Regions from separate parts of the Arthrobacter sp. NQ7 genome, predicted to be linked through region 2. Evidence: riboswitches for the same ligand, from Rfam matches in the RefSeq annotation. Region 2 holds a riboswitch; each other region holds the start of a gene.
The links. A riboswitch is a leader RNA that binds a small molecule or an ion and turns the genes downstream of it on or off. The one in region 2 is predicted to bind cyclic di-AMP.
Positions count from the first base shown of each region.

Region 1: linked by a shared signal. The riboswitch ahead of PUN71_RS17320 (aggregation-promoting factor C-terminal-like domain-containing protein) and the one ahead of PUN71_RS08855 (M23 family metallopeptidase) in region 2 are both predicted to bind cyclic di-AMP.
Region 3: linked by a shared signal. The riboswitch ahead of PUN71_RS05440 (C40 family peptidase) and the one ahead of PUN71_RS08855 (M23 family metallopeptidase) in region 2 are both predicted to bind cyclic di-AMP.

Region 1 is NZ_JARFXU020000019.1:27,297-36,804, forward strand. It holds gene PUN71_RS17280 (HNH endonuclease signature motif containing protein) at 1-113, shown strand, start outside; gene PUN71_RS17285 (zinc-dependent alcohol dehydrogenase) at 340-1,380, shown strand; gene PUN71_RS17290 (6-pyruvoyl trahydropterin synthase family protein) at 1,384-1,779, shown strand; gene PUN71_RS17295 (glycosyltransferase family 4 protein) at 1,782-2,864, shown strand; gene PUN71_RS17300 (nucleoside deaminase) at 2,916-3,422, opposite strand; gene PUN71_RS17305 (phosphatase PAP2 family protein) at 3,479-4,282, shown strand; gene upp (uracil phosphoribosyltransferase) at 4,295-4,930, shown strand; gene PUN71_RS17315 (glyoxalase superfamily protein) at 4,975-5,364, shown strand; gene PUN71_RS17320 (aggregation-promoting factor C-terminal-like domain-containing protein) at 5,437-6,147, opposite strand; cyclic di-AMP (ydaO/yuaA leader) riboswitch at 6,153-6,313, opposite strand; gene PUN71_RS17325 (ArnT family glycosyltransferase) at 6,454-8,652, opposite strand; gene PUN71_RS17330 (glycosyltransferase family 39 protein) at 8,659-9,508, opposite strand, start outside.
Region 2 is NZ_JARFXU020000006.1:21,086-30,593, reverse strand. It holds gene PUN71_RS08865 (NlpC/P60 family protein) at 231-998, opposite strand; gene PUN71_RS08860 (C40 family peptidase) at 1,160-1,840, opposite strand; cyclic di-AMP (ydaO/yuaA leader) riboswitch at 1,911-2,091, opposite strand; gene PUN71_RS08855 (M23 family metallopeptidase) at 2,221-3,039, opposite strand; cyclic di-AMP (ydaO/yuaA leader) riboswitch at 3,050-3,261, opposite strand; gene PUN71_RS08850 (iron-dependent transcriptional repressor DtxR) at 3,398-4,099, opposite strand; gene serC (phosphoserine transaminase) at 4,380-5,510, shown strand; gene PUN71_RS08840 (DUF3027 domain-containing protein) at 5,621-6,184, opposite strand; gene PUN71_RS08835 (cold-shock protein) at 6,191-6,574, opposite strand; gene PUN71_RS08830 (hypothetical protein) at 6,815-7,048, shown strand; gene PUN71_RS08825 (helicase-associated domain-containing protein) at 7,059-9,508, shown strand, end outside.
Region 3 is NZ_JARFXU020000003.1:135,261-144,768, forward strand. It holds gene PUN71_RS05410 (metallophosphoesterase family protein) at 1-141, shown strand, start outside; gene PUN71_RS05415 (glucose 1-dehydrogenase) at 292-1,185, shown strand; gene PUN71_RS05420 (DUF1810 domain-containing protein) at 1,221-1,682, opposite strand; gene PUN71_RS05425 (DNA alkylation repair protein) at 1,702-2,232, opposite strand; gene PUN71_RS05430 (TraR/DksA family transcriptional regulator) at 2,229-2,588, opposite strand; gene PUN71_RS05435 (aggregation-promoting factor C-terminal-like domain-containing protein) at 2,610-3,995, opposite strand; cyclic di-AMP (ydaO/yuaA leader) riboswitch at 4,243-4,412, shown strand; gene PUN71_RS05440 (C40 family peptidase) at 4,416-5,261, shown strand; gene PUN71_RS05445 (protein adenylyltransferase SelO) at 5,381-6,850, opposite strand; gene PUN71_RS05450 (ribonuclease Z) at 6,834-7,778, opposite strand; gene PUN71_RS05455 (mycothiol transferase) at 7,771-8,295, opposite strand; gene PUN71_RS05460 (hypothetical protein) at 8,329-8,760, opposite strand; gene PUN71_RS05465 (AI-2E family transporter) at 8,887-9,508, shown strand, end outside.

The DNA of each region.
Region 1 (9,508 bases), on a different contig from region 2:
TTGAACCACGGCTGCCGGAATGGAGCGTGGCCGGCTGCGTCGACGTGGTCAGGCTGGGTTTCTCCCCGGGCGAGCAATGGCTTGGAAGGATCCTCCACCCGCCCTCTGCGTGAAGGCCCATGAAGGCCCCGGAAGGCCCCGGGCCAATCCGCCTCCGGGTTTCGCGCCCTGTGCCAAACGGGATTCAATCCCCAAGGCCCTTACAGCCCGTGCCCAGCCCTCAACCCGGATGCCCTCACGGATGCCCACCCACACCGAAGGGCCACCGCCACGCAAAAGTTCGCCACGCGCCGTCGGACTTTCGCCGTCCCCGCACGTCCGGCTAGATTCATCAGCAAGATGACAAATTCACAGAATCCGATCCACGCCACCGCATACTGGACCACTGCCAAGGAACACGGCGAGCTCAGGGCCGAGGAGGTCCCCGCACCAGGGCCGGGCGAGGCGCTGGTCCGTGCGTTGTACTCGGGGATCAGCAAGGGCACGGAGATGGTGGTCCACGCAGGGGCCGTGCCTCCCCGGGTAGCGGAGGCGATGCGGGCTCCGCATCAGGAAGGGCAGTTTCCCGGGCCCGTAAAGTTCGGTTACCTCTCGGTGGGAGTCGTGGAGGACGGACCCGCGGAATGGAAAGGCCAGCGCGTCTTTTGCCTGAACCCGCACCAGGACGTCTACGTGGTTCCCGTGGACTCCCTGACCAGGATCCCCGACGACGTCCCGTCGCGCCGTGCCGTCCTCACCGGCACCGTGGAAACCGCCGTCAACGCGCTCTGGGAAGCCGGGCCGCGGCTGGGGGACCGGGTCGCCGTCGTGGGCGCCGGCCTGGTGGGCGGCATGGTGGCTACCCTGCTGGCCAAATTCCCGCTGCAGCGGCTGCAGCTGGTGGACCTCGATCCTGGCAGGAAACAGCTCGCAGACACGCTGGGAGTGGACTTTGCGCACCCAGACAGCGCGCTGGCCGACTGCGACATCGTGTTCCACTGCTCTGCATCCCAGGAAGGCCTGGAACGCAGCCTGCAGCTCGTGGGCGATGAAGGCGACGTCATCGAGATGTCCTGGTACGCCAACCGCGAGGTCACCGTCCCGCTGGGAGAGGACTTCCACGCCAGGCGCCTCTCCATCCGGGCAAGCCAGGTGGGCACAGTGGCCCGGGCCCGCCGCCACCGCCGGACCACCGCGGACCGCCTCGACCTCGCCGTATCGCTGCTCAAGGACCCCGTCTTCGACGCGTTCCTGACCGGATCGTCCCGGTTCGAGGACCTGCCGGACGTGGTCCAACGCCTGGCGGACGGCAGCCTGGCCGCCCTGTGCCACGTCGTCGAGTACCCCGCCACCAGTCAAGCCCCCACCCCAGCCGCCCACAACTCCGAAAACTTGAGGTAACCCATGTTCAGCCTGACCGTCCGCCGCCACTTCATGATCGCCCACAGCCTTCCCCGGGAAGCCTTTGGTCCAGCCCAGGGACTGCACGGGGCAACCTTTGTGGCCGAAGTGGCCTTCCGCCGTCGCGCACTGAACGACGACGCGATCGTCCTGGACATCGGCGCCGCCGGCACCATCATCGAGGAAGTGCTCGCCGGCCTGAACTACCGCAACCTGGACGAACACCCCGATTTCAAGGACAAGCTCAGCACCACCGAAGCCCTCGCCGAGTACGTCGCCCAGCAGGTGGCGGCCCGGATCAAGGACACCAACGACGGCCCCGAGCTCGCAGGAATCGAGGTCACCCTGCGCGAGAATCCGGACGCCTGGGCCACCTATTCCCTGGACCTCACCGCCTAGCCATGCGCTCCATCCGGCTGCTGGTCCCCGGCAACATCCACCACAGCTCCGGCGGGAATGTCTACAACGCGCGCCTGGTGGCCGGCCTCCAGGCGCATGGCGCCGAGGTTGAGGTCGTCGCCGTTGAGGGACGCTGGCCACAAGCCAGTGCCGGGGAACGACGACGGCTGGGCAGCCTTCTTGGCGCGTGGGAACCGGAGGCGGTTCCCGGGCAGGCAGTGGTCATCGTGGACGGGCTGGTGGCAGTGGGTGCCCCCGATGAACTGGAACTCGCGGCCAAAGCGGGCCAGGACATATGGGTCCTGGTGCATATGCCAGTGCCGGAAAGCTCCGGAACCGCAGCTCTGGCCGACGAAGCCCGCGCACTCCGGGCAGCAACCGGAGTGGTCTGCACCAGTACCTGGGCCGCTTCGAAGCTCACGGACCGCGGACTTCCCCAGGCCGGAGTCGCCCTTCCCGGCGTTGCCTCCGCGCCCCAGGCGAAGGGTTCCGTTCCCCCGCACTTCATTGTTATGGCGGCGCTGCTGCCGAACAAAGACCAGCTGCTCGCCGTCGAGGCCCTGGCCCAGGTGCAGGAGATCCCGTGGACTGCGTCCTTCGTGGGCTCGGACCAGGCGGACCCGGACTACGCGCAGGCGGTCCGTGCCGCCATCGCGGCCCACGGGCTGGAAGAGAGGGTCCAACTCACCGGGGAACTCACCGGCGACCCCCTGGAAGCCGAATGGGCGCGCGCAAACCTCAGCCTCCTCGTCTCCCGGCAGGAGGCCTTCGGCATAGCTGTTACCGAATCCCTGGCCCACGGTGTCCCGGTCCTGGTCCGCGAAGGGACAGGTGCGGTGGAGGCTCTTTCCTTGGCCAGCCTGGTGCCGGCCGACGGCGGACCGCGGCTTCCCGGCGCGGCACTGCCCCTTCCCGAAGGAGGGCCGGAGAGCCCGGGACGGCTCGCCTCCGTCCTCCGCCGCTGGCTTGAGGATCCAGGAATAAGGGAGGCATGGCATGCAGCTGCCCTGGACGCCCGGCCACGGCTGCCGGACTGGAACAGCACCGCGCAGCAGGTCCTGGCCATGCTGGGGGAGCGCGACTGACGGGAGCGCGGGAAACGCCGCCTGTCGGAGCCCAAGAGGCGTCACCGCAACTTAGATCGCGCCGCGGTGCCCCGCGAAGAACTCGCGCAGCAACGCACCGCACTCCTCCCCGCGGACGCCCGGGTACACCTCAACCCAGTGATTGAGCCGCCGTTCGCGGAGGATATCGAACACGGAGCCGGCGGCGCCCGCCTTCTCGTCCCAGGCCCCGAAGACCACCCGCGGGATGCGGGCCAGCACAATCGCGCCGGCACACATGGCGCAGGGTTCCAGGGTGACCACCAACGTGCAGTCGGACAACCGCCAGCCGTCACCGGCGCCGCCCTCCCCCCGGGCCAATGCCTGCAACTGCCGCGCCGCCTCCCGGATGGCCACCACCTCGGCGTGGGCCGTGGGGTCGCCCAGTTCCTCACGCTGGTTGCGGCCGGAACCCAGCACGGCGCCGTCGGGCCCTATCACCACGGCGCCGATCGGCACGTCCTCCGTGGTCAGCGCCCGCCGGGCCTCCACAAGGGCAAGGCCCATCCAGGCGTCGTGTTTCTTTTCCGGCAAGGGCATGGCTCAATGATAGTTTCGGGGGATATTCAGGTTACTTACCGACGCCGGGAGGCACCATGGACACTCTTCGGGACCGCATAAGTATTTGGTTCAAACCGTACGCGGCACTGGTCCTCACGATCCTGGTGGGCGGCGTCATCATTGTGTCGCTGGCGCTGCTCGGTGCGGAGGTCTACGACAATGTGGTGGACTCAGCCGGCCTCGCTAACCTGGACAAGCCCGCGCTGGCCTTCGCCGAAAGCCTGCGGAGCCCAGGCCTCGATGCGTTCGTCACCGGCTTCACCAATATCGGCGGCGGCGTCGGCATGCCCATCCTGGCCAGCATCCTCACCGCCTGGCTGACCTTCCTTAGCCGGAACTGGCGGCCGTTGGTCCTCATCGGCGGGGCAGCAGCGGCCTCGGTCACGGCCACCACGTTCGGCAAGAAGCTGGTGGGCCGCACCCGCCCGGACCACGCTGACGCCGTTCCCCCGTACGAGGACTCGCCGTCCTTCCCCAGCGGCCACACCCTGAATACCACCGTGGTCATCAGCCTGGTGGTGTACCTCATCTGCCTTCAGTTCCACACCATGCGGGTCCGCGTCGCTGCCATCACGGGCGGCACCATCTTCATCATTGCCATGGGATTGAGCCGCGTTTTCCTGGGGCACCACTGGCTGACCGATGTCATGGCAGGGTGGCTGCTGGGCCTTACCTGGGTCGGTGTGGTGATTATGGCCCACCGGCTGTTCCACCTGGTCCGCAGGCGGGAGCATGCCGGCGCCGCGCCGTCGTTCGACCGTCCGATCGTGCGCGATGTGGTCGCCGAGGAAGTGCACGAGCACGGAGGCTCCGGGCCCGGGAAGGGCAGCGCCGGATGATAGTTTTGGGGGATGCGTACTCTCGTTGTTGACCACCCCCTGGTCGCCCACAAGCTCACCGTCCTGCGGGACAAGAACACACCGTCCCCTGTCTTCCGGCAGCTGACGGAAGAGCTGGTGACCCTGCTGGCCTATGAGGCCACCCGGGAAGTCCGCACCGAGCCCGTCACCATCGAAACGCCCGTCAGCACAACCATCGGCACCGCGTTCACCAAACCCACCCCACTGGTTGTCCCGATCCTCCGTGCCGGCCTGGGAATGCTGGAAGGCATGACCAAGCTGGTCCCCACCGCTGAGGTGGGCTTCCTGGGCATGGCCCGGGACGAGGAAACGCTGGACATCATCACCTATGCGGAACGCCTCCCGGAGGACCTCACCGGCCGCCAGGTCTTCGTCCTGGACCCCATGCTGGCTACCGGCGGCACGCTGCGCGAGGCCATCAAGTTCCTGTTCAAGCGCGGCGCGTCGGACGTCACCTGCATCTGCCTGCTCGCGGCGCCGGAGGGCCTGGCCAGACTGGAGGAGGAGCTGTCCGGGGCCAACGTGCACATTGTCCTGGCCTCCATCGACGAGAAGCTCAACGAGAAGTCCTACATCGTCCCGGGCCTGGGCGACGCGGGCGACCGCCTCTACGGCATCGCAGGGTAGGGTCCACCCTTTTTCAGCCGGCCTCCTGCCGCTAGCCTGAGCGGATGGACTGGAAACTCGAACTCGTTTTTGTCCCCGTATCCGACGTCGACCGGGCCAAGGATTTCTACGTCAACAAGGTCGGGTTCAACGCCGACTATGACGAGCGTCCCTCGGACTCCATCCGCTTCGTGCAGTTGACGCCGCCCGGTTCGGCCTGCTCCATCTGCATCGGCGAAGGACTCACGGACGCCCCGCCCGGCACCGGATCCAACCTTCAGATGGTGGTCAGCGACATCAAGGCCGCCCACGACTTCCTGAAGAACAACGGCGTGGACGTCAGCGACATCGACGTGCAGGACTGGGGCCACTTCGTCCATTTCGCCGATCCCGACGGCAACAGGTGGTCTGTCCAGTACATCCCATGGCGCAATGAGGGCCAGGCCAGCCCTTAAAGCAAACCGCGGGCCACATCACGTGATGCGGCCCGCGTCTTGCGCCGGTTCCCCTCTGCGGTGGTGCCGTGCCTAGTACCAGTTGTGAGCCAAGTGGAAGTTCAGGGCACCGCAGGGCGACTGGTAGCTCTTCTTGATGTAGTCCAGGCCCCAGTTGATCTGCGTGCGGTAGTTGGTGAGGTAGTCCGCACCGGCGCTCGCCATCTTCTCCGCGGGAAGGGACTGGACGATCCCGTAGGCGCCGCTGCTGGCGTTGGTGGCGGTGGTGGTCCAGTCCGATTCCTTGGTCCAGAGCGTCTGCAGGCACTGCATCTGGTCCGGGCCCCAGCCAAAGGAGGCCAGCTGGCCGGCGGCGTACGCCTGGGCGCCGGCCGGGTCGTTAATTGCGACGGCGGGAGCCGGCTCGGGTGCCTTGGCGGGTTCGGGTGCCGGGGCGGGTGCGGGGGCTGCCGGCGCCGGTGCGGGGGCGGCCGGGGCGGGTTCCGCTGCCTGCGGCGCGACCGTGATTGCTGCCGGAGCGGGGCTGGCCGCCGGGTTGGAACGGATCTCGCTCTTCTCGATGCTCATTTGGGAGTCGGCCGCTGCCGTGGAAGAGTTGGAGCCGGTGGATGACACTGGGGTCATGCCGCTGGTGGCCTGGCCTGCAGCGCCTACGCCCACCAGCACCGCGCACGATGCTGCGAGGATCCCGGCGCGCTGGCCCAGGGTGGTTTTCTTGGCCTGCTTGGCGGCCCGGTGTTTAGCCTTGGCCTGCAGGCGTGTTTCTGCCGTGTTTTTGGACATGATTGATCGCCTCTCACACCTGCGGAGTTAGCTGTCGGGTTCGGATGAGGGCATCCGGCCATACGGAAAGAACACGTACTGGCTTAACCCCAAGGGCATTCATTGCCCGGGACGGTGGGTCCCCCGCCTCTGCCGTAGCTCAATCGGGATCCGGGGAAGCGGCAGAGCTTGGCGTCAACCCGGGATATGCGGCCCGAACGGGGACCGCACCCAATCGACGGTACAGGAAGGATACGAGAAAGTCACATTTAGGTAACGGAAGTCACGGTGGCAGCGAGTCGAATTGCGCACCGGTTCAGGTTTGGCTCAGTCGCCAAGCAGGTAGACGGTGGTCCCGCCGATGCTCCGTGCGGTGAAGTTTTCCGCTACCCACTGGGCAACCCGGGCGGCGGCGTCTGAGCCTGTGCTGGACCGGGTGGTTCCGCCCGCAATGAAGTAGTGGATCTTCCCCTGCGACACCAGCTCCTGGAACTGCTCAAGGGTGGGGGAGGGGTCGGTCCCGTTGAAGCCGCCGACTGCCATCACAGGCAGTTCCGTTGCCAATTGGTAACCGGCAGCATTGTTGGAGCCCACCACCGCCGCCGCCCAGGTGTACCCCGCTGCACCGTCTTTCAATGCTGCCACCAGGTCTGATGACGGGGTGGGGGCGCCAAGAAGGCCACCCATGGCGCCGCCTGCACCGCCGCCACGGCCGCCGGCCACACCAGCTCCGCCGGGGCCTTGTCCGGCCTGGCCCGCCCCGGACTGGCCGGGTCCTGCCTGCCCGGAGCCGACCTGGTTTTGTCCGGTTCGGCCGCCGAACTGCCGGGTATTGCCGCCCGTGCCGGGCCCACCGGTCCTGTTGGCACGGGAGCCGCCAGGGCCGGCAAATGCTGTCGCCGGCCCGGCGCTGACAATGGCCCCGCTGTGTGCCGTTGCCGCCGTGGAGATGGAGAACGCCAGAGGTCCGGCGAGCGACGCCGCAATGGCGAGCCCCGCCGTCGCCCGCTGCACCGCCGTCGTCCACCGCCCCGCCGCGGTCCGCTGCACCGCTGTCGTCCACTGCACCGCTGCCGTCCACTGCATGGAGCGCAGGCGAAGGAACCTGCCCAGTCCAACTCCTGCCGCGGCCGCCAGGCCTGCTGCCAGGACCAGCCAGCGGAACCAGGGACCATAGGCGGTGGTGGTACCGAGCAGCTGGAACGCCATAACTGCTGCCGCGGCCGTAGCTGAAGCCACTGCCACGGCCGCGGCCGGCTGGTGCCGGTGCTGCCACAGGAGAACCCCGCCCAACCCGGCAAGCCCGGCTATCCCGGGCGCCAGTGCCACCGCGTAGTAAGGGTGGATGATGCCGGACATGAAGCTGAACACCAGGCCGGTCACCAGCACCCACGAGCCCCAGACGATGACGCTGGCGCGCACCATGTCCGTCCGCGGGGCCCGCCGGCCCACCCAGAGAAGGCCCGCGGCCAGGATCAGGGCAGACGGCAGGAGCCATGCGATCTGGCCGCCGAACTCACTGTTGAACATCCGCAGCAGCCCGGGAACACCCCAGCCATTGCCGCCACCCACGCTGCCTGTCTCGTCGCCGGTCAGCCGGCCAAGGCCGTTGTAGCCCAGCGTCAGCTCCAGGATGGAGTTGTCCTGCGATCCGCCGATGTAGGGGCGCATGCCGGCAGGTGTCAGCTCCACCGCAAGGAGCCACCATCCGGCCGAAGCCGCCATTGCGGCGCCGGCGGCAGCCAGCCACAGCAGCCGCCGCCCCATCCTGCCGCGGCCCGCCGCCAGGACCGCCAGGGCAAAGCCGGGAACCACCAGCAGCACCTGCAACTGCTTGGCCAGGAAACCCAAGCCCAGGAACACCCCCGCCAGCAGGATCCACCGCAGCCGGTCCTCCTGGATGGCCCGGAGGACCGCGTAGCCTGCCGCTGTCATGAGCAGCACCAGCAGGGTGTCCGGGTTGTTGAACCGGAACATCAGGGTGGCCACCGGTGTGAGGGCAAGGACGGCGGCGGCCAGCAGCCCGGCCCGGTGCGCGAGCCTCGCGTCACCGGTGGCCGGGGCAGCCGCGCGCCGGACGGCGAGGTAGAGCAGCCACGCCGCGCCGACCCCCATCAACGCATCGGGCACCAGGATGCTCCAGGAATTCAGCCCGAAGAGCCGGACGGACAATCCCGTGATCCACAGCGACGCCGGCGGCTTGTCCACCGTGATGGAGTTGGCCGCATCGGATGAACCGAAGAACCAGGCCGTCCAGTCCTGCGATCCGGCCTGGGCCGCCGCCGAGTAGAACGCATTCGCCCAGCCGGACGCCCCCAGGTTCCAGAGGTACAGCACTGCGGTGCCCGCCAGGACGGCAGCCAGTTCCAGGCGCTGCAGCGCGGCCGGCCAGGCCCGCCGCGCTGCAGGGACGTCCTGTGCTGTGCCCGGAGCGGGGGAAGCTGTTCCGGCTGCCCGGCCGGGACGGGACGGCACAAAGCCGGTAGCGATGCGTCGGTACGTGGTGCTGGTGAATCGGCCGGCCATGGCGTCCTACTTGGTCAGTTGGTACACGGTGGAGCTGCCCACCGTCTGGGCCTGGAAGTTGGCCTGGACCCAGGCAGCCACCTCGGAGTTGCCGCCCCGGCCGCCCATTGCGCCTCCGCCCATTCCGCCGCCTGCGATGAAGTAGCTGATTTCGCCCTTGGAGACCATGTCCTGGAATTCGGCGAGTGTGGGGTAGGGATCGCCGCCGTTCCAGCCGCCCAGGGCGATAACGCTGGTGTTCGAGGCAAGTTCCAGGCTGGCCGCCTGGCTCGCGCCGGAGACGATCGCCGACCATTTGGTGGTGGTGGACGCCAGCAATGCGGTGACGGACGCATCGGCCGCCCCTTCGCCGGGACCGCCTGCGCCGCCAACACCGGGACCCCCAACACCGGAATCCCCAGCATCAGGACCACCAGCACCGGGAAGGCCGTTGGCGGGGTCGAAGCCTTCTGCGCCGGCGGTGGCGTCCGTGCCGGCCTCCCTGCCGTCAGCCCGGTCACCGCGGAGTCCCGCTGCCCGGTTGCCGAAGCCGGCGGTCGACGAACCCGCTGGCCCCGACGTCGGAATGGAACCCGCATGTGCCGTAGCGGCAGTGGCGAGGGTCCACGCGGCGGGTCCCAGCCCACCGGCCAGGAGGGATACGACGACGACGGCGGCCGCGCCTGCGCGCCGGAAGCGTCCCTTCGGGGCCACGGCGTCCAGGCGGAACAGGATTCCGGCGGCGGCAACGGCGCCGAGGACGATGATCGCGGGACGCAGCCAGGGGAGCCACGAGGCGTCGCGGCCCAGCAGGACCGCGGACCAGATGGCCGTGCCGAGGATGGCCACGGCCAGGACCGTGCGGGCAGGCCAGTAC
Region 2 (9,508 bases):
CGAGGGCCGGCTGCCCTCGGCATGTCCGGGCTATGGATCGACATGACAAGAGTAAACAAAGAAGTGCAATATCAGGTAATCGCCGCCCCTGGACGGCAAAACCAGCGGCTACCCTCGACGGCGGCCACGCAAGCCCCGTTGATTAAACGGAAAGGACCCCGGCCGGGCGTGGCGGGGTCCTTTCCGGCTTACCGGCCGGCGGCACACACTGTGCGCCGGCCCACGGCAGCTTAGTTGACGCGGATGAAAACGGGGCCGGAACCGACGTTGGCGCTGAAGACCACAGTCTGGTTTCCGTTGTAGCCGCCGTGGACCGCCATGCCGTTGCCGGCGTAAACAGCGATGTGCGCCATGCCAGCGCCGCCGTCGGCGTAGTAGATAAGGTCACCGGGCTGCGCTTCGGCTGCACTGACCGTGCGGCCCAAAGAGAGGTAGCCGGCGGGCCAGTCGTGGAAGTGGATTCCTACGGCTGCCAGGGAGTTGGTGACCAGCATGGTGCAGTCCTGCATGACGCCAAGCTGGGCGTAAGCGGCGGAAAGGATCGCAGCACCCTTGCCACTGGCCGATGCCTGCGCGGCGGGGGCGGCGGGAGCGGCGGCGGTGGCAACCTTCGCCGTGACCTTGGGAGCAGCAACGGGCTGGGCCGCGGGAGCTGCTTCCTGGACGTCGACCTGGGGCTCAGGCTCGGCCACGGGAGCCGGCGTGGTGGTCACGGCAGGCTTTTCGTAGCTGATGGCAATGGTGGACGCCGCGGAGATCGGGGCGTCGACGGCGGATTCAACTTCCAGTGCGGAGGCCGGAGCGGAGTCCCGCTTGACGTTGGCGTCGGCAGCGTTGGCTGCGATGCCGCTGGTCAGGACCAGACCGGAGGCAGCGGCGATAACTGCGGCCTGGCGGCCCATGCCGCCGGCGTTGTCGCTGACCGCTTTGGCAATGACAGCGATCGAGTTGGTTTTGGTGACCTCGGCACGGTGGCGCGCGGTAGCACATGTCGTCATCAGTTCTCTCTTTCGTGTTTCCCCTGGTCCGCTTGTAGGCAGGCAGGGAAGGTTGGACGCGCCGGCATCTTGGGGGTACGCCGGCGCGTCCCGAACGGGGATGTGATCTAGCGAAAAAGCTGTGGGCAAAGAAATAGCCCTTGGAGCATGGAGCCCAAGAACTAGTTGCCGTAGTGGTAGTACGAGGATGAACCGGTGGCTGCCGGGGAGTGGAGCAGCGTGCCCTGCGACGGGTTCAGTGCGCTGATCATCATGCCGTTACCGACATAGATGCCGACGTGTGCGCCGCCGTTCTGGACGACCAGGTCACCCGGCTGGGGGGTGGAGGTGGGAGTCATGATGCTCCACGCGTTGGTGCGCGGGATGCTGATGCCGGCCTGCGCGTAAACCCACTGAACGAACCCGGAGCAGTCCCAGCCGGTAACGGGGCTGGTGCCGCCCCAGACGTAGGAGTGGCCGATGCCGGTGTAGGCGATGGCTGCAATTCCCGACGTTGCCGCGGAAGACACGGCGGAAACAGTCTCGGCAGTCTTGGCGGCCGACGCGTCCTGGGTTGCTGCGGCGCGGTCAGCCGAAGCGGTGGACTGTGTGCGGACCGTTTCCACCTTGGGTGCAGCGGTGGTCTTGACGACGGGACGCTCGAAGGAGACCGTCGCCGTGGGTGCGGCGGTGACAGCGAGGGCGGTCTGGGCGGAGCCGGACTCGGTGGATGCAGAAACACCGGCAGTGGTGTCGGCAGCCGTCGCCGGCAGGCCCATGCTCAGGATGAGGCCCGATGCCGCTGCCACAACGGCAGCCTGGCGGCCCACGGTCCCGGCATTGGCACTAACGGCCTTGGACATGGCATCCAGGGGGTTGGTGCGAACCGTTTGCGCACGGTGGCGCGCAGAATGATGGCGTGAAGACACGAAGGTAGCCTCTCCCAATGCCTGCGAGGTGAGCTGTCGGATTCGGATGGGAGTCACCCGGCCACTTTGCTTTCCTGGAAAGCTCGTGACTTAACCCCAAGGCCTCCATGGAATGAAGGCCAAAATTGGTTCCCCCGCCCCTGCCAGACGATGAAATGCGAACGGACCTTGAGCGGTGGCAGAGTTAGGCAATCCACTCAAGAGCGTCAACTTCGGAAAAGTTGACGCGAGTTAGACGGTACAGCAGTTTTGCTTCAATGTCACATTCAGGTCACGGCGGGTCACGGTGATCTGAGACTGCGCACTCATTTGGGCTACAGCCAACCCATCGGGTCGACCACTTCGCCGTTGACCTGCACCTCGAAGTGGAGGTGGCATCCGGTGGAGGCGCCGGTGGTGCCGCTGAGGGCGACGACGTCCCCGCGCGAGACCGTCTGGCCCACCTTGACGTTGAAGGATGAGAGGTGGTTGTAGGTGGTCTCCAGGCCGTTGCCGTGATCGATGACCACCCGGTTCCCGCCGCCGAACTGGTGCCAGCCGGCGAAGGTCACGGTCCCCGTTGCCGCTGCCAGGACAGACGTTCCGCACTGCGCCACGAAGTCCTGCCCACGGTGGAAGTCGCCGGAACCGCCTGTGATCGGGCTCACCCGGTAGCCGAAGGGGGAAGCGGTGGTGAGGGTGGCCAGGGGCGCTGCCAGGGTGCCGGCAGAAGCCGCCCGCGTCACCGATCCGGCCGACTGGGCGCTCAGGAGCTGCTTCAACTTGCCGTCGGGGTCCGCCTGGGTGACCACGGCGGAACGGCTGAAGTCGATCTGCGCGCCAACATCCGCAGAAATCCTGGGCTGAGGGCTGACAGCGGAGGCAGCTACGGGAGTATTGCCGGCAGCATCAGTAGCCATGACGGGGCCGGTGGCAGGCACGGTCACCGTCAGCACCAGGCCGGTGGCGGCAAGGGCGATGCCGGCCTTCTGGCCGATGCCGCTGGCCGCGGCGAAATCCGTCATCTGCCGGAAGGGACCCCGGCGGCGGCGCGCGTCGCGGTGCAGGTCGCGGGGGCGCTCCACTGCGGCAACCTCGGCACTCCGCACCGCAGGAGGGCCGTCCGCGCGGCGGCGGCCCCGGGAGGTCTGCATGGTCAAGAAGGGTTCCTCTCTGGAAAAGCCTGCGGAGTTAGCTGTCGGATTCGGGTCAGAGAGTTCAAAGACCCGGCCCGTCATGGGCAAGCTTCTGCACAGGGGTATTCCCGGAAGAATCCTTCACTGGAGAGGCTTGCTGCTGACGGACTTCACCCCAAGGCAGTCCCCCGCTGCCGCTTGTGGTTCCCCCGCCTCTGCCAGTAACGACTCGTGCACCTGTCCCGCTGGCAGAGCTCGGCTCCGGGACAGGTAACGCTTAAGTATCAACGATCGCTTCCACTATAGGGGCTTAAGACCCTAGGTAACAATTCCGTTATCTTTGGTGGGAAGCGCGGTTTAAGGTATGCGGCCGGCTTCAGGAGGGGGCGACGGCAACGAAGACGTGCGCGGCCACTTCGGGCGGCAGTTCGAGCGCGCCTTCGATTCCCGGGACCCGCACGGAGATGTAATCACCCACGCGTTCCAGTGCCACGGCGGCACCGGGCCGGATGCCGCCTTCGTCGAGTTGGGCCAGCAGTTCCGGTTCAACCTGGATGGGCTCCGCCAGCCGGACAACGGTGACGCCCGAGGCCGGTCCATAGGCCTTCATGGCTTCCACCAGGCTGATGGCGCCGTCCGCGAAGCCGGGGCCGGGCTGTCCGCCCAGGTCGGCCAGGCCGGGAATGGGATTGCCATATGGCGACTCGGTGGGATGGTCCAGCAGCTCGTAGATGCGCCGCTCCACCCGCTCGCTCATCACGTGCTCCCAGCGGCAGGCTTCGTCGTGGACGTAGGCCCAGTCCAGCCCTATCACGTCGGCGAGAAGGCGTTCGGCCAGCCGGTGCTTGCGCATCACCTCGGTGGCGCGCTTGCGGCCGGTGTCCGTGAGTTCCAGGTGCCTGTCGCCCGAGACGACAACCAGGCCGTCGCGTTCCATCCGGCCGATGGTTTGGGAAACTGTGGGTCCGGAGTGGCGCAGACGCTCGGCGATACGGGCCCGCAGGGCGACGATGTTTTCTTCCTCAAGCTCCAGGATGGTCCTGAGGTACATCTCCGTAGTGTCGATCAGATCCGTCATCCAGCTCAGCTCCTCGAGCGCAGTACCTTGCGTTGTCCCACCGTATCGCCTGTTCCCGCGAGGTAGTCCGGGGCCAAGCTTAGCCTATTTTGACTTTGTCCGAATAGCCGCGCTGGTCTCCGCCTGTCTCAATGTCTGGACTTTGACGCCGCCAACTCCCGCCTGCACAGCAGTTCAGGCAGAATGGGGACGGCCTGTATTGCAGCCCAACGCCGGCTGCCGGCCACCACGACCCGTCCGTCCGGACCAAAGCTATCGTCCCCGCCGAATTGGAGCCCCTGTGAGCGACACCAGCATCACGATCCCTGCCGACCTCCTGCCCAAGGACGGGCGGTTCGGGGCCGGCCCGTCAAAGGTCCGGCAGGAGCAGATCGACGCCCTGGCAGCAGCTTCCAGGACCATCCTGGGCACGTCCCACCGGCAGGCCCCGGTCAAGAACCTGGTGGGATCAGTCCGGGAAGGGCTCAGCCAGTTCTTCCGTGCTCCCGAAGGCTATGAGGTGGTCCTGGGCGTGGGAGGCTCCACCGCGTTCTGGGACATCGCGAGCTTCGGTCTGGTGGAGAAGAAAGCCCAGCATTTGTCCTTCGGCGAGTTCGGATCCAAGTTTGCCGCCGCCACCAACAAGGCGCCGTTCCTGGAAGCTTCCTCGATCGTCAAGTCGGAGCCGGGCACCCGGCCGGAAGCACAGGCCGAGGCAGGCGTAGACGTCTACGCCTGGCCGCAGAATGAAACCTCCACCGGTGTGGCCGCTCCGGTCCAGCGCGTTTCCGGGGCGGACGAGGGCTCGCTGGTCCTGGTTGATGCCACGTCGGCAGCCGGCGGCCTGGACGTCGATGTCGCGGAAAGCGATGTCTACTACTTCGCCCCGCAGAAGAACTTCGCCTCCGATGGCGGCCTGTGGCTGGGCCTTTTCTCCCCTGCCGCCATTGAGCGGGCCGCGCGGGTCAAGGAAAGCGGCCGCTGGATTCCGGACTTCCTGGACCTGCAGACGGCCATTGACAACTCCCGCCTGAACCAGACGTACAACACTCCGTCGCTGTCCACGCTGGTGACACTGAACGCCCAGGTGGAGTGGCTGAACTCCAACGGCGGCCTGGATTTTGCGGCCGCGCGGACCGCGGACTCCGCCGGACGCATCTACAGCTGGGCTGACGCCTCCGAGTTCGCCACCCCGTTCGTGGCCAAGCCGGAGGAACGCTCCAACGTCATTGCCACCATCGACTTTGATGAGTCGGTTGACGCCGCAGCTGTGGCCAAAGTCCTGCGCGCCAACGGCATTGTGGACACTGAGCCCTACCGGAAGCTGGGCCGCAACCAGCTGCGGATTGCCACCTTCGTGGCCATCGAGCCCAGCGACGTCTCAGCCCTGCTGTCCAGCATCGATTACGTGGTGGGCGAGCTGCGCAAGTAAGCAGCCCTTAACGTACGACGGCGCCGCCCGGGTTTGTCCCGGACGGCGCCTTTTTCGTTGATTCCGCAGGCCGCGGCCGGTCTTCCGGCAGCAGCACGTTGACGGGCGCGTCAGGCTCCTGGTTGCCCGCCGTCGTCCTGCGGTTCATCGTCGTCGTGCGGCCCATCGCCGGCCTCAAAGGCCGGGGCGGCCTCCTCAGCCGGCTCCCCCTCGACAGCGACCGGTTCCACGGCCACCCCTGCCCCGGGAGCGTCTTCGTCCGGTTCCTGCTGCTGCTCGTCCTCGGGGCGCACGCGTTCGGCCCACGGCACCCACTCGGGGGCCAGGATGGAATCCTCTGACGGCAGCAGGCCAAGCTCGTTGACCGTCACCACTTTGGAGCGCGAGTTGCGGGTCAGCACCGCGTACCACTGCCAGCCGGCGTAACCGGGCAGCCGCGACTCGAACAGGTGCGTGACCAGGCGGTCGCCCTCACTCTTGGCCGCCAGGTGCGCCCCGATGGTGGCGGCGGGTGTAATGCCTTCCACCGCGGCCCGGGCAGTTTCGACCGCCGCGGCCAGGAAAGCGTCGGGCTTGCCCGTACGCCACACGGGCACGCCTGCCTTGCGCTTGGGCGGAGTCTTGGCAGCCTGCTCCTGCACTGGCGTGCCCGGCTGTTCAGATTGGGGGCTCATGGGCGCTTAGACGTCCAGCTCGTCGGCAACCTTGCGCAGCGCGGCAGCAATGGCCTTGCCCTTGTTGCCGTCCGGGTACTTGCCCTTGGACAGGGTGCCGGACAGGTTGTCCAGCACGGTCACCAGGTCCTGCACCAGCGGCGCGAGATCCTTCGCACTGGGACGCTTGGCCTTGGCGATGGACGGGGTCTTGTCCAGCACGCGCAGGCCCAAGGCCTGGGCGCCCTTGCGGCCGTCCGCCACACCGAACTCCACGCGGGTGCCCGCCTTGAGTTCTGTCACGCCCTCAGGCAGTGACGACTTGGGCAGGAAGACTTCCTGGCCGTCTTCGCCCGCGAGGAACCCAAAGCCCTTGTCCTTGTCATACCACTTGACCTTGCCGGTAGGCACGTAATCAACCTTCTTCGTTCTGCTGTCATGAGACACGGCCCGCGGCCACCGCATCCGCAGTGTTGTGCGGGTTCAAGGTATGGCCGGCGCAAACCGTGTTGGTCTGTATCCTTCAAGGTTATCCTGCCGCATGCCCTGTTCCCGCTTCCGCCGGCTTTGTTCCGCCGCAGGCGCAAGGCTTGGGCCGTTCCCGCCATGGCCGCTCACTTTTGCATCCAGCCCCGCTGTAGCGTTACGTCCATGACTTCCTCGCGTTACCGGCGGCCGTTGACGGTCCTTGCCGCAGTTATTGCCGTGCTGTCGCTCGTAGCCGTGGGAGCGGTCATGGCGATGGCCTTTGCCGGCACGGCTGCGCCGGCCTGGATCACCTACACAGCCCTCTACGGCCTGCCGGCAGCCTTCATCCTGATGCTACTGCTGGTCCTGGACGCTGTGGCAGCCCGGCGCCGGGCGGGACGGGCACAGCAGCGGTAACGTTGGACTGATGTCCCTTATTCGTGCGCTTGGCAAGGACCTGGAGGCACGCAGCAACGATGCGCTGCGTGCCCTGTTCGCCGCGCGGCCGGACCTCATTTCCCCCGCCGTTCCGGATTTCGCTGCCCTGGCGGCACGCGCCAGTTCCCGTGTCAGCGTGCAGCGGGCGCTGGAGCGGCTCAACCGCCCGCAGATGCAGGTCCTTGAGACGCTGCACCTGTGCACGAATACAGACACCGGCCACAGCGCCTCGGCGGAGGGCCTGCAGCACCTGATCCGCGGCGCCTCGCTGGCCACAGTCCAGGACATCCTGGGAACCTTGCAGGAGCTTGCCCTGGTGCACCCCGTGCCTCCCCCGCATGGAACTCCTTCCCCTGCCGCGGACCAACCTTTCTACCTCCCGGTGGGGTCCCTCAAGGACGTGGTAGGCCTGTATCCCGCCGGCCTCGGCCGCAGTTACACCGAGCTGGTCCGCCTGCAGCCGGCATTCGCCCAGCGGGCCGTGCAACTGGTGTCCGAACTGCACCGCAAGGGCTTTCCCATCCAGGACGCCACCACACCCATGGAGGCTGCGCTGGCACTCCAGCACTGGACGGCCACGCCGGAGGCCCTGCAGGAAATCCTCGCCGGAGCTCCGGAACGGACGACGGCGCTGCTCGCCCGGTTCCGCAACTGGGCCATGGGTGCCGTCCCCCAGGCGCAACGGAAGGCATCGGTCACCTCGGAGGGCGCCGACGTCGGGCCCGTGGACTGGCTCCTCGCCCGGGGGCTGCTGGTGCCGCTGGACGCGGCGCACGTCGAGTTGCCACACAGCGTGGGGCTGGCCCTGCGCGGCGGGGCGATCGTCAACGACTTCACGCTGAAGCCACCGCTTCCGGAGCTCGGCAGCACTACGGCGGCACGACGCAGGAACGCAGCCCTGAGCGCCATTTCGGAGACCCTCCGCCTCGCCTCCGAGCTGGTGCACACCGTGGGTGAGCACCCGCTGGCAACGCTGCGCAGCGGCGGCGTGGGGGTCCGCGAAATGCGCCGGCTGTCCGAGGTGCTGCGCGTCGACCAGGGCACCGTAGGCCGGCTGCTGGAACTGTGCGGCCTGGCGGGATTGATCCGCCTGGACGTGGACTCGTCGTCGTGGGTGCAGCCGCCCGAGCTGGAGTGGCTGGTCCTTCCGAGGCAGGAGCAGTGGTTGTGGCTGGTAAATGCCTGGCTGGCCAGTGAACGGGTTCCGTCCATGGTGGGCCAGCCCGTGAACGCTGCGCCCGGAGCACCGGCCGGCCGGTCGGCCGCCGGAACCACCATCGCGGCGTTGTCAGCGGGCGCCCAGCGGCCCGACGCTCCCGTGGTCCGCAAGCGAATCCTTGAGATCCTGCATGAGCTGACGGTTGAAGCCGCTGCCGGCGACGGCGCCGCTCCGATGCTTGATGCAGCCTCCGTCCTGCAGCGCGCGGAATGGTCGCAGCCGCGGATGGCCCGGCGGTTCAGTTCATTGATCCGCGGTGTCCTCGCCGAGGCGGAGATGCTGGGCCTGGTCGGTTCCGGTGCCCTGAGCCAACTGGGCAGCGCTTTCGCGGAGGACAACCCCGACGCCGCACTGGCCATCCTTGGCGAGCATCTTCCGGCGGCACTCAATCACGTGCTGCTGCAGGCGGACCTGACCGCGGTGGCCCCGGGGTACCTTGACCCTTCGTTGGCCGGAAAGCTCCTGGTGATGGCCGACGCCGAAGGGCAGGGGCCGGCAACCATCTACCGGTTCTCGGCGGGGTCCATCAAGCGCGCGCTTGAGCACGGCTACGATGCGGCGGGGCTGTTGGCGTTCCTCCGCGAGCATTCCGCCACGGCGGTCCCCCAGCCGCTGGAATACCTGGTGGAGGACACCGCGTCCCGGCACGGCAGGCTCCGGGTGGGGCAGTCTGTCAGCTTCATCCAGAGCGATGACGAGGCGATGCTCCGGGACCTGGTGGCAGGACCAAAAGCTGCCCAGCTTGGCCTGGCCATGCTTGCACCGACGGTTGTCACGTCCTCGGCTCCGCCCCGCGAACTTGCCGCCGCCCTCCGCAGCCTGGGCCTGTCCCCGTCCGTGGACGGGATGGAGCCGGCCGGCCGTCCCCGCCGTCCTTCCGCTCCGCACGAAAGCCTGCGCCCCGTCTATACCGCGCCTGGGACGGCGCCCGCGGCGGAGGAAGTGGACGCCCAACTGGACGTCCTGCGGAAGGCGGACGCCGCCGTCGGGCATTCCACCGGTTTCGCTGCAGCCGGCAGCGAGGCCGCCACCCAGCTTGGCCTTGAAGCGCTGCAAACGGCCATCCGGTTGAAGCAGCGGATCCAGATGAACGTCGTCGACAGCCTGGGGAATGCCAGCCTGGAGGTTGTTGTTCCGCTATCTGTGAGCGGGGGCCGGGTCCGGGTGTTCGATCCTGCCAAGGACACCGAGCGGGTCCTGTCCGTCCACCGCATCATCGA
Region 3 (9,508 bases), on a different contig from region 2:
ACCTCACCCCGCGGACTGAGGCTGCTGAATCCCGGGTCGCCCACGGACCGCCGCCGCCAGCCGGCCTGCACGTTCATGGAGGCGGTGGTCGATGCCGGGCAGCTGGCACGGGTCACCCTGGTGGAGGTCGGCCGCGGCTGACACCGCCCGGGCTTGGCAGGGCGGTGAATCTTTGCTTAGGCTGGGAAACGTAAGCATGCTTAGCTTTTGCTGTTGCCGGTGGGCAGCCGCAGTTTCCCCGGAGTCCGGGCGGTGGACCGGCCCGGAGTCCGCACGAACAGGAGGACCGCCATGACTGACCAGTACACGTTCCGCAATCCCGTTACTGCCTACGAAAAGATCTCCCCGCCCAAGCAGCACCAGCCGGAGCCGGGCCTGGATGCAGAACTTGAGCCCAGGGCCGACCTCGGCGAGGAGACGTACCGGGGCACGGGGCGGCTGGAAGGCCGCCGTGCGATCGTGACCGGCGCCGACTCGGGGATTGGCGCCGCGACGGCCATCGCCTTCGCCCGGGAGGGTGCCGACGTCGTCCTTTCCTACCTGCCGCAGGAAGAGGAGGACGCGGCCCGTATTGCGGGCATCGTCGAAGCGGCCGGCCGGAAGGCCGTGAAGGTCCCGGGAGACCTCAAGGACTCCGCAGCCTGCCGGGACCTGGTGGACACCGCGGTGGCCGTCCTGGGCGGCGTGGACATCCTGGTCAACAATGCCGGGAAGCAGGTGGCCCAGGAGGACCTGCAGGACATCACGGACGAACAATTCGACCACACGCTCAAGACCAACGTCTACGCCATGTTCTGGGTGACCAAGGCCGCCGTTCCGCATATGCCGGCGGGGTCAACCATCATCAACACCACGTCCATCCAGGCCTACAATCCGTCGCCAACCCTGGTGGACTACGCCACCACCAAGGCCTCCATCAACAACTTCACCAAGGGCCTGGCCCAGCAGCTGGCGCCTAAAGGGATCCGGGTGAACGCCGTGGCTCCCGGCCCCATCTGGACGCCCCTGCAGGTCAGCAGCGGCCAGCCAAAGGAGCAGCTGCCGGAGTTCGGCCAGTCCACTCCTCTGGGCCGCGCGGGCCAGCCCGCCGAACTCGCCCCCGCCTACGTCTTCCTGGCCTCCCCCGAGTCAAGTTTCGTGGTGGGCGAAACATTGAACGTCAACGGCGGCAGCCCCACCCCGTAGCGGCGGCTCCCGGGGACCGCCGGCGGTGACTGCGCTCAGCCGCCGGCCTCGTGGTCCGATGCATCCTGGGCCGCCAGGAGCTGGTCAGTGGCGGGGTCCGGCTCGCCGCCGAAGAATTGGGCCAGCACGGTCTTGAACACTGTTTCTCCGGGTGCGGCCCGGAGAAACAGTGTCATGGACGAGCGGAGCTTTTTGGCGTCAATGCCGCCGAAGATGTCCTCTGCCGACTGGTCGGCGTGGTTCGCCAGGACCATGGCACATTCAAGCAGCCGGGGCCCCAGGACCTCGTGGTCCAGGTACGCACGGGCCTCGGCGAGCGAGGAAATGGCATACCTGCGCGAGGTCTCACTCTGCCCGAGCCCGGCAATCTGCGGGAAGATGAACCACATCCAGTGCCCGGACTTGCTGCCCACCTGGAGCTCCCCCAGGGCCTGCTCATAGGTTCCGCCGCTGTCCTGGGCAGCGACGAAGCGGTCAAGGCCAAACGGTTCATTCATGGCGTTCTCCTGGGTGCGTTCAAAGGGACAGGTCTTCCTCAAGGGCTGCAGCGGCAGCCTGCAGCTGGGGGTCGGGGTCTTCCCGCCACCTCGCCAGGACAACGGCAGCCCGTTGCCGCTCCCGCTCCCCCAAACCGGCCAGCATCGGTGCCAGCACATCGGCGAGCAGCGGCGCTGCCAGGTCCCGCGACTGGGCGGACCGCAGGAACCCCTCCAGCCGGGTCAGGTCCGAGTGCCGGAGCAGCCCAACCCGCGACTGCAGCAGCACCACGGCGGCCAGGCGGCGTTCGAAAACCGGCCGGACGCCCGGCCGCGGCTGGCCCCACAGGGCGGAGGCCAGCATGACGGTGGCGTCATGGTCAAGGTCCTTGAACTTCCGCAGGGCATCGCGGACCGTGCCGCGGACTGCGCCGACCGAGGAGCCATAGGAGGCAAGAAGCCCGCCCACCCGGTGCGCCACCTCGTCCGCGCGGTACCAGGCACCTTCGTTCTGGAGGGTCCGGTCGATGAATTCCGCCGCGGCGGACACTGTCTCCGCAGCGCCCGTCATTGTCCGCGCCCCGTGGCGGCGTGCAGGATACAGAACGGCGTCCAGGGCCGCGCTTCCAGCCGGCCCTCGGCGATGGGTTCCCCGCACACTGCACAGAGGCCGTAGGTGCCTCCGGCGAGCCGGGCCAGGGCAGCTTCGACCTCATCAAGTCCGGCCGAGCTTTGCTTCAGGAGCGCCGAGGCCTGCGAGAGTTCGAAGGCGATGGTGGAGCCTTCGGGGTCATGCTCATCGTCGACGTTGGAGTCGCGGCGTGCCAAGTTTGCCGACTCAATGTCGGCGCGCAGCGCGGGCAGCAGTGCCAGGCGCCGTGCCCGCTCATCTTCGAGCAGCGCGCGGAACCGTTCGAAATCTGGCATGGGGAAAGCCTAGCGCGTCAGTCAGTACCAGTTCAGGGACACGGAGTGGTTCCAGGCGGCACACGGGGAGCCGTAGCGGTCCCGGATGTAGCCGAGGCCCCACTCGATCTGGGTGCGGTAGCTGGTCAGCCAATCGCCGCCGGCGCTGGCATACTTTCCCGGCGGCAGGGCCTGGGGTATCCCGTAGGCGCCTGAATAGGGGTTGGTGGCGGTGGTCAGCCACCCCGATTCCTTGGTCCAGAGCTGGGCAAGGCACAGGAACTGGTCCTGGCCCCAGCCGAAGGCGGCGAGGCGTCCGGAAGCGTAGCTTTTCGCCGCGGCCGGGTCATTCACGGACCCGCCGGGAACGGAAGGCACGACGACGGCGGGCGGGGATGGCGGGGCGGGTGCCACGGGAGCGGTGCCGGGAGCAGGCGGCCCAGGGTCGCCGGCGGGAACGCCGGGCTGCACGGGATTTGGCTGGACAGGGTTTGGCTGGACGGGTTTTGGCTGAAGTGGGTTCGGTTGCGTGGGGCTTTCCTGCCCTGGAGTACCGGACAGGGCCGGGGTCCCGGCGGGTGCGGGCTGCCGGGCAGCGGCGGCCGCTTGCCGGCGGGCCTGTTCCTCTGCCGCAGCACGCTTGGCCTCCTGGGCCTTTTCGTAGGCAGCCAGGGCCGCCCGGCCCTGCCGGTACTCCCCCTCAAGGGCCGCCGTCGTTCCCTTCAGGGCTGCGAGCTGCGCCGTCAGCTCCGTGCTGTGCTGCTGCTCCCGGGCCAGCTGCCGGTCGAGCGCGTCACGCGCCGAGCGGGCAGTATCCAGTGCTGCCTTGGCCTCCGCCGACAACCGCTCCCGCTCGTTCCTGGCAGCCCTTTCCTGCTCGGTGAGTGCGGCGGCGACCTGGCCCGTGGCCCCGGCCTTTTCAACCAGTGCGGCGGTCTTGTCCCCGACGAGCTTGACCAGGTTCAGCCCCTGCACGCTGTTGGTGCCGAGGGCGTCCAGTGCCACGAAGAAACCCGCGTTGGTGCCGCCGGTTTTGTAGGACTGCGCGGCAAGGGCGCCCAGGTCTTTCCGGTGCCTGGCCAGTTCATCGTTGGCCCTTGCCGCCTGCGCGGACAGGGTGTCCAGCCGCTGTGTCGCGGAGTCGAGTCCGGCCTGCGCCACGGCGTAATCGGCCGCCGACCGGACGGCAGCGTCCCCGGCGGCCTCCGATTGCTCCTGCAATCCGTCCAGGAGGCCGGTAATGGCGTTGATTTCGGCTGCTTTCGCGGCCTCCGATGACTGCGCGGCGTGCACGTCAGCCCAGGAGGGGTAGCCGGCAGTCGGGTCCTGATCGTCCGCCGTAGCCGCGTGAAGGGGGGAGCCGGCCACGGCCAAGGCCAACAGGACCGCGGTCAGCGGGAGCCGGGGGCGGATCACGAACAGGGGCATAGTCCCGAAGCCTACCCTCCGCTATGGCCCGCAGGCATGGATCCGTGTCGTGATTGTTACCCGGCCCTTCGCGGCGTCCACCAAGGTCACCACGGGAAAGTCGGGCCAAGTCCATTCGCTGGCGAATCTGAGAGAATCGCCTCGCATGTTATCCAAATGTGACAATTGCGGGGAGCTCGGGTTATGGTCGTTTGGTGTCCCTCTCAGTCGGGACATTCCCATCAGTATGCCGAGCCCTGCCGCTGATCATGGGATACAACCGCTCCAGCTGGCAGGGACGGGGGAACCAAGTTTCCACGGCCACATGTGGCCTAGGGGTTAAGTCGATAGCGCCTCCGTATGTCGCGGGGTGCTTCCGGCCGGGTATCTCCAGCCCGAACCCGACAGCTCACCCCGCAGGCATGGGAGAGGCGATCAACCGTGTCAAAAATTTCAACTTCTGCCCGTCACCGCGCGACTCCGGCCCGCTCCATTGTGCTCGAGGGCCTCGCCGTTACAGCCAAGTCCCAGGCCCGCACACTGGGCCGCCCTGCGCTCGCCGTAGCCGCGGCATCCGGCATTGCGTTCGGTGTGGGCGCCCCGGCCCACGCGGGTGTGACCGGAGCGGACACCACTGAGAACAGCAGCGTCCAGGCCTACTCGGCGCCTGCCGCGCCCGCCGTGGCCCCCGCGGCGGCCACGGGGAACGTGCACACCGTCGTTTCCGGTGACACCCTCGGCGCCATCGCCTCGGCCTACGGCGTCGGCCTGAACGACCTCCTGGCCGCCAACGGCCTGGGTCTGTCCTCGATCATCTACCCGGGCGACCAGATCCAGATCCCTGGCGCGGGCTACACGGCGGCTCCGGCACCGGCTCCGGCACCGGCGCCCGTCCAGACTGCGGCGGCCAGCGCACCGACGAACACCGGCATGAACATGTCCTACGCTTCAGCCACCCCGGCCGCGGCCACCACGGGCACCGGAACAGGCGCGGCCATCCTGGCATCCGCCTACAGCCAGGTCGGTGTGAACCAGGACTGCACCGCGATGGTCGAGAATGCACTGCGCTCCGTTGGCAAGAGCGTCGGCGACCTGGCCCCGACCCAGTTCTTCCAGTATGGAACGGTGGTTGGTGCTCCGGCCCCCGGTGACCTCATCATCACCTCCGGCCACGTGGGCGTCTACGCCGGCGACGGCCAGGTTGTGAGCGGCGGCGTTAACGGATACACCACCCAGGTCCACTCCATCAGCTGGCTCAGCGGCTACTCCGTGGTCCGCGTAGCCTAGGTTCCCACAGCTTCGCCCGGCGAAGCGGTGTCATACAGAAGGGCGGCAGCCGGTATACCGGCTGCCGCCCTTCCGCGTCCCGCCGGCGCGGCGAGCCTGCGGCCGGCGCCTTTGACAGGTCACGTACCGCAGAAGGTCATGTAGTTGCCGAAGTCTTCGGGGGCACCTTCCGCATACCTTTCCAGGCCGGTCCGCTCAGTAAAGGGGTCGGTGACGGCCTCCAACAGCCGCTGCAAGGGAGCAATGTCTCCCGCGGTCCCGGCGGACAGCGCCTCCTCCACGAGGTGGTTACGGGGGATGTAGGCCGGGTTCACGCTGTCCATCAGTTCCGCGTCGGGGTCCAGCGCCTGCCACCGTCGGATCCAGCTATCGAAGGCTGCAAGGTCAAGGACCATGCCACGAACCGGGCGCAGGTTGCCCCGGGCAGCCTTGCCGAGGTTCCGGAAGAACCGGGTGTAGTCCACCGGGCCGTCCTTCACGAGGGCGACAACGTCGTCCACCAGCGCTGAGGCGTCTGCGGCCTCTTCCCCGCCGGCCGCGGCCAGGCCCAGCTTTGCGTTCATCCCGCTGGACCACGCCGCGCTGTACTGGCGCCGGAAGCCGCCCAGCACGTCCACCGCGGGGGCCACAGCCTTCTCCTGGTCCTCGTCGATAAGCGGCAGCATTGCCTCGGCGAGCCGGGCGAGGTTCCATTCGGCAAGGACGGGCTGGTTGGCGTAGGCGTAGCGGCCGCTGACGTCGATCGAGCTGTAGACGGCGGCCGGGTTGAAGGCGTCCAGGAACGCACATGGGCCGTAATCGATCGTCTCTCCCGAGATGGTCATGTTGTCCGTGTTCATGACTCCGTGCACGAACCCGACGAGCATCCACCGCGCCACCAGTTCGGCCTGGGCGGAAACCACCGAGGCGTACAGCGCGAGATAGGGATTGTCCGCGTCGGCGGCGTGTGGATAGTGCCGGCTGATGGCGTGGTCCGCAAGGCGCTTGAGGAGGCCGGGGTTTTCGGTGGCCCTGGCGTATTGGAAGCTGCCCACCCGCAGATGGCTGCTTGCCACCCTGGCCAGGACGGCGCCGGGCAGCATGCCGTCGCGCCGGACCTGTCGTCCGGTGGCCACCACGGCGAGCGAGCGGGTGGTGGGAATGCCCAAAGCGTGCATGGCTTCACTGACAACGTATTCACGGAGCATTGGTCCGACGACGGCGCGGCCGTCTCCGGCCCGGGCGAACGGCGTGCGGCCGGACCCTTTGAGGTGCAGGTCCACCAGGCGGCCGTTGGTGTCCGTGAGCTCACCGACCAGCAGGGCGCGACCGTCACCGAGGAGCGGTGAATAGCTGCCGAACTGGTGACCGGCATAGGCCTGGGCCACGGGAGTGGCGCCGGCGGGAACATGGTTCCCTGCCAGCATCCGTATTCCTTCGGGGCTGCGGAGGTACGCGGGATCAAGCCCCAGGTCCTGGGCCAGCCTGGTGTTGAGGACCAGGAGTTCGGGATTGGGTGCGTCCTCGGCCTGCCAGGGAACGGCCAACTCCGCCAGTTCACGGGCGAAGCGGCCGTCGAAAATGACCGTGGATTCAGCTGCTGCCGTCATGATTAAACCCTATCGCCGTTGATTGGCCTGCTGCGTGCCGGGGTTGCCGCCGCGGGGGAACGGCAATGCGGTCCAGGTCGCCGGCGGCGATGACGTTGCTGGCGGGGGCCCGCTCCCGCGCCTGCTGCGCGAGGAGCGAAACGTCGTCGCCGTACCGGGACGAGAAATGGGTGAGGACCAGTGTCCGCGCCCTCCCGGACGATGCCAGGTCCCCTGCCTGCCCGGCGGTGAGGTGCAGGTATTGGGCCGCCAGCCCGCCGTCGTCGTCACTGAACGTTGACTCGGTGACCAGCAGGTCGGCGCCGTCGGCCAGTTCCTCCGCGCCCGGGCACGGTGCCGTGTCCATGATGAAGGCAAAGCGCTGGCCCGGACGCGGAATGCTGACCTCCTCCAGCGTCACTGGGCCGAGGCGGCCGGTGCGTTGCAGGCGGCCGGCGTCCGGTCCGTGGATCCCGGCGGCCCGGAGCCGCTCGGGCAGGATGGTGCGGCCGTCCGGCTCGGCCAGGACGTAGCCGTACGTCTCGATGCGGTGCTTCAGCGAACGCACGGCCAGGCCGTCGGCCACATGGCCCGCGGCGGAGTGCGGGTGCAGCCGAAGGTCGAGGCCGGGGGTGCTGACGGAGATGAGGGCCCTGACGACGTCGGCGCCTGAGGCGGGATAATGGAGGTGGACCGGGTGGGCTACGCCGTCCAGGACCATCCGGGACAGGACTCCGGGCAGGCCGAAGCAATGGTCGCCGTGCACGTGCGTCAGGCAGATCCTGGTGATGCTGCCGGCGGAGACCCCTGCATGGATCATCTGGCGTTGGGTTCCCTCGCCGGGGTCAAACAGGAACCCTTCACCGTCCCAGCGCAGGAAGTAGCCATTATGGTTCCTGGTCCGGGTGGGAACCTGGGATGCGGTTCCCAGCACCACGAGTTCACGCACCGCCGGCAGCTGCCGGTCCGGCCCGCAGGCCTTTGGCGTAGGCGGCCTGGCCAGCATGCTGGAGGCAGTCCCCCAAAATACTGACCAGCCGCACGCCCAGGGTCACGGGCGGATCCCAGTGCGTGTCCACCACCCGGTTCAGGCCGGAGTCGTCGGCACTGTCCAGGAATTCGGCAGTCTGGCGGTGGACGGCCCGGTAGTACTGCAGCAGCAGGTCCCCGGACGCCCGGACGGCGTCCACCTGCCCGCTCGAGTGCCCGTAGCCCGTATCGCCGGCCGCCAGCGGGAGGCCGAAGCTGGAAACGAAAGCCTCCGCGGTCCAGACCTGTTCCAGCCCGGCGGCGGCCGCGACCTGCGCGTCTTCAACGCGGCCAAGGTGCCAGACCAGCCATGCGATGGAGTTGCCGTTGCCGGACGGGCGCCTGTGCAGGTCAGCGTCGTTGAGCCCGTCGAGGATCTGCTCGACCAGGCCCGGAAGCCTGCCGAAGGCCTCCTGCAGCAGTTCTTTCGAGTGCATGGCTCCCCTCCCAGCGCCAGACCGGCCTGATTGCTAGCGTTCCAGGTCGTCGGGTTCGAACTCGCTCAACGGCGAGCCGCCGAAGTTCTCCTCGTCGTCGCTGGCATCCGCTTCGAGGCCGGTTGGTGCCTCGCCAAAGTCCACATCGGCCGCCGCCTCCCCCAGCGTTGGGGAATCCGGCGGCACCTGCTCGTCGCCGGCACGGTAGCGGGCCTGCGCGGTTTCGTCCCGCAGCGTCTGCTCGCTCAGGAAGTCTTCCTCTTCACCGCTTACCCCTTCGTCCTGCAGCAGTGGGTCTTCCCGCCAGCGGTCGGGGTTGTTTTCGGCAGCTCCGGGATAGCTGTCCGGCTCCCCGGAGACAGGGTCCAGTTCCAGGGATGACGCCGCGCCGGGAGTTTCGTCGAGAATCACGTCGTTATCCTCTACGACTTCCAGTTCATCGTCGGGGACATTCTGTTCAGTCATGTTGCTGCCTTTCTCGTTGTCCGGAGGCTCACAATAGTAAGCATACTGAGGAAGCGCCGTGCCTGGGAACCATGCGGTGCGCCAGGAGAAACTACGCTTTGAGGTTCAGTCACGGCAGGAGGACCCATGGAAAGCAATGCAGCGCCGGAGGGGCGGGGGGCGGAACCGTCCCGGCCGCAGTCCCTCCCCGCAAGGATGGCGGCACTTTGGGCGGACGGCCTGGGCCGGGCTAGCATCCGATCGGTCCAGGCACTCTCCGTCCTGGCGCTGGCCTGGGTGGTGGTGCAGGCCGTCACCCGGGTTCCGCTGGTCCTTGTCCCGGTCCTGATTGCTTCGATCCTGGCATCGGCGATGGCCCCGGCGGTCCGTTGGCTCGCCTCACGGGGCTGGCCGCGCGCCCTGGCGGTGCTGGCGTCCTTCCTGCTGATCGTTGCGGTCATGGCAGGTGTGGTGGGAGGCATCACGGCCGTGGTCCGCGACCAGGCGGGGGTCCTGGCGGCACGCGCCGAGGCCGGAATAGGGCAACTGCAGCAATTCATCACCACCGGTCCAGTCGCCCTGACCAGCGACCAGATCGATGCGGCCCGCGGGGAGTTCCAGAAATTCCTTGCCGGGGGCAGCCTGGGCGCCGACGCTTTGACCGGCCTGAGGACCGCCGGGGAGATTGCGGCGGGAACCGTGCTGACGGCGGTCATCCTGTTCTTCTTCCTCAAGGACGGCGGGCAAATCAGGGCATTCCTCATTGGGT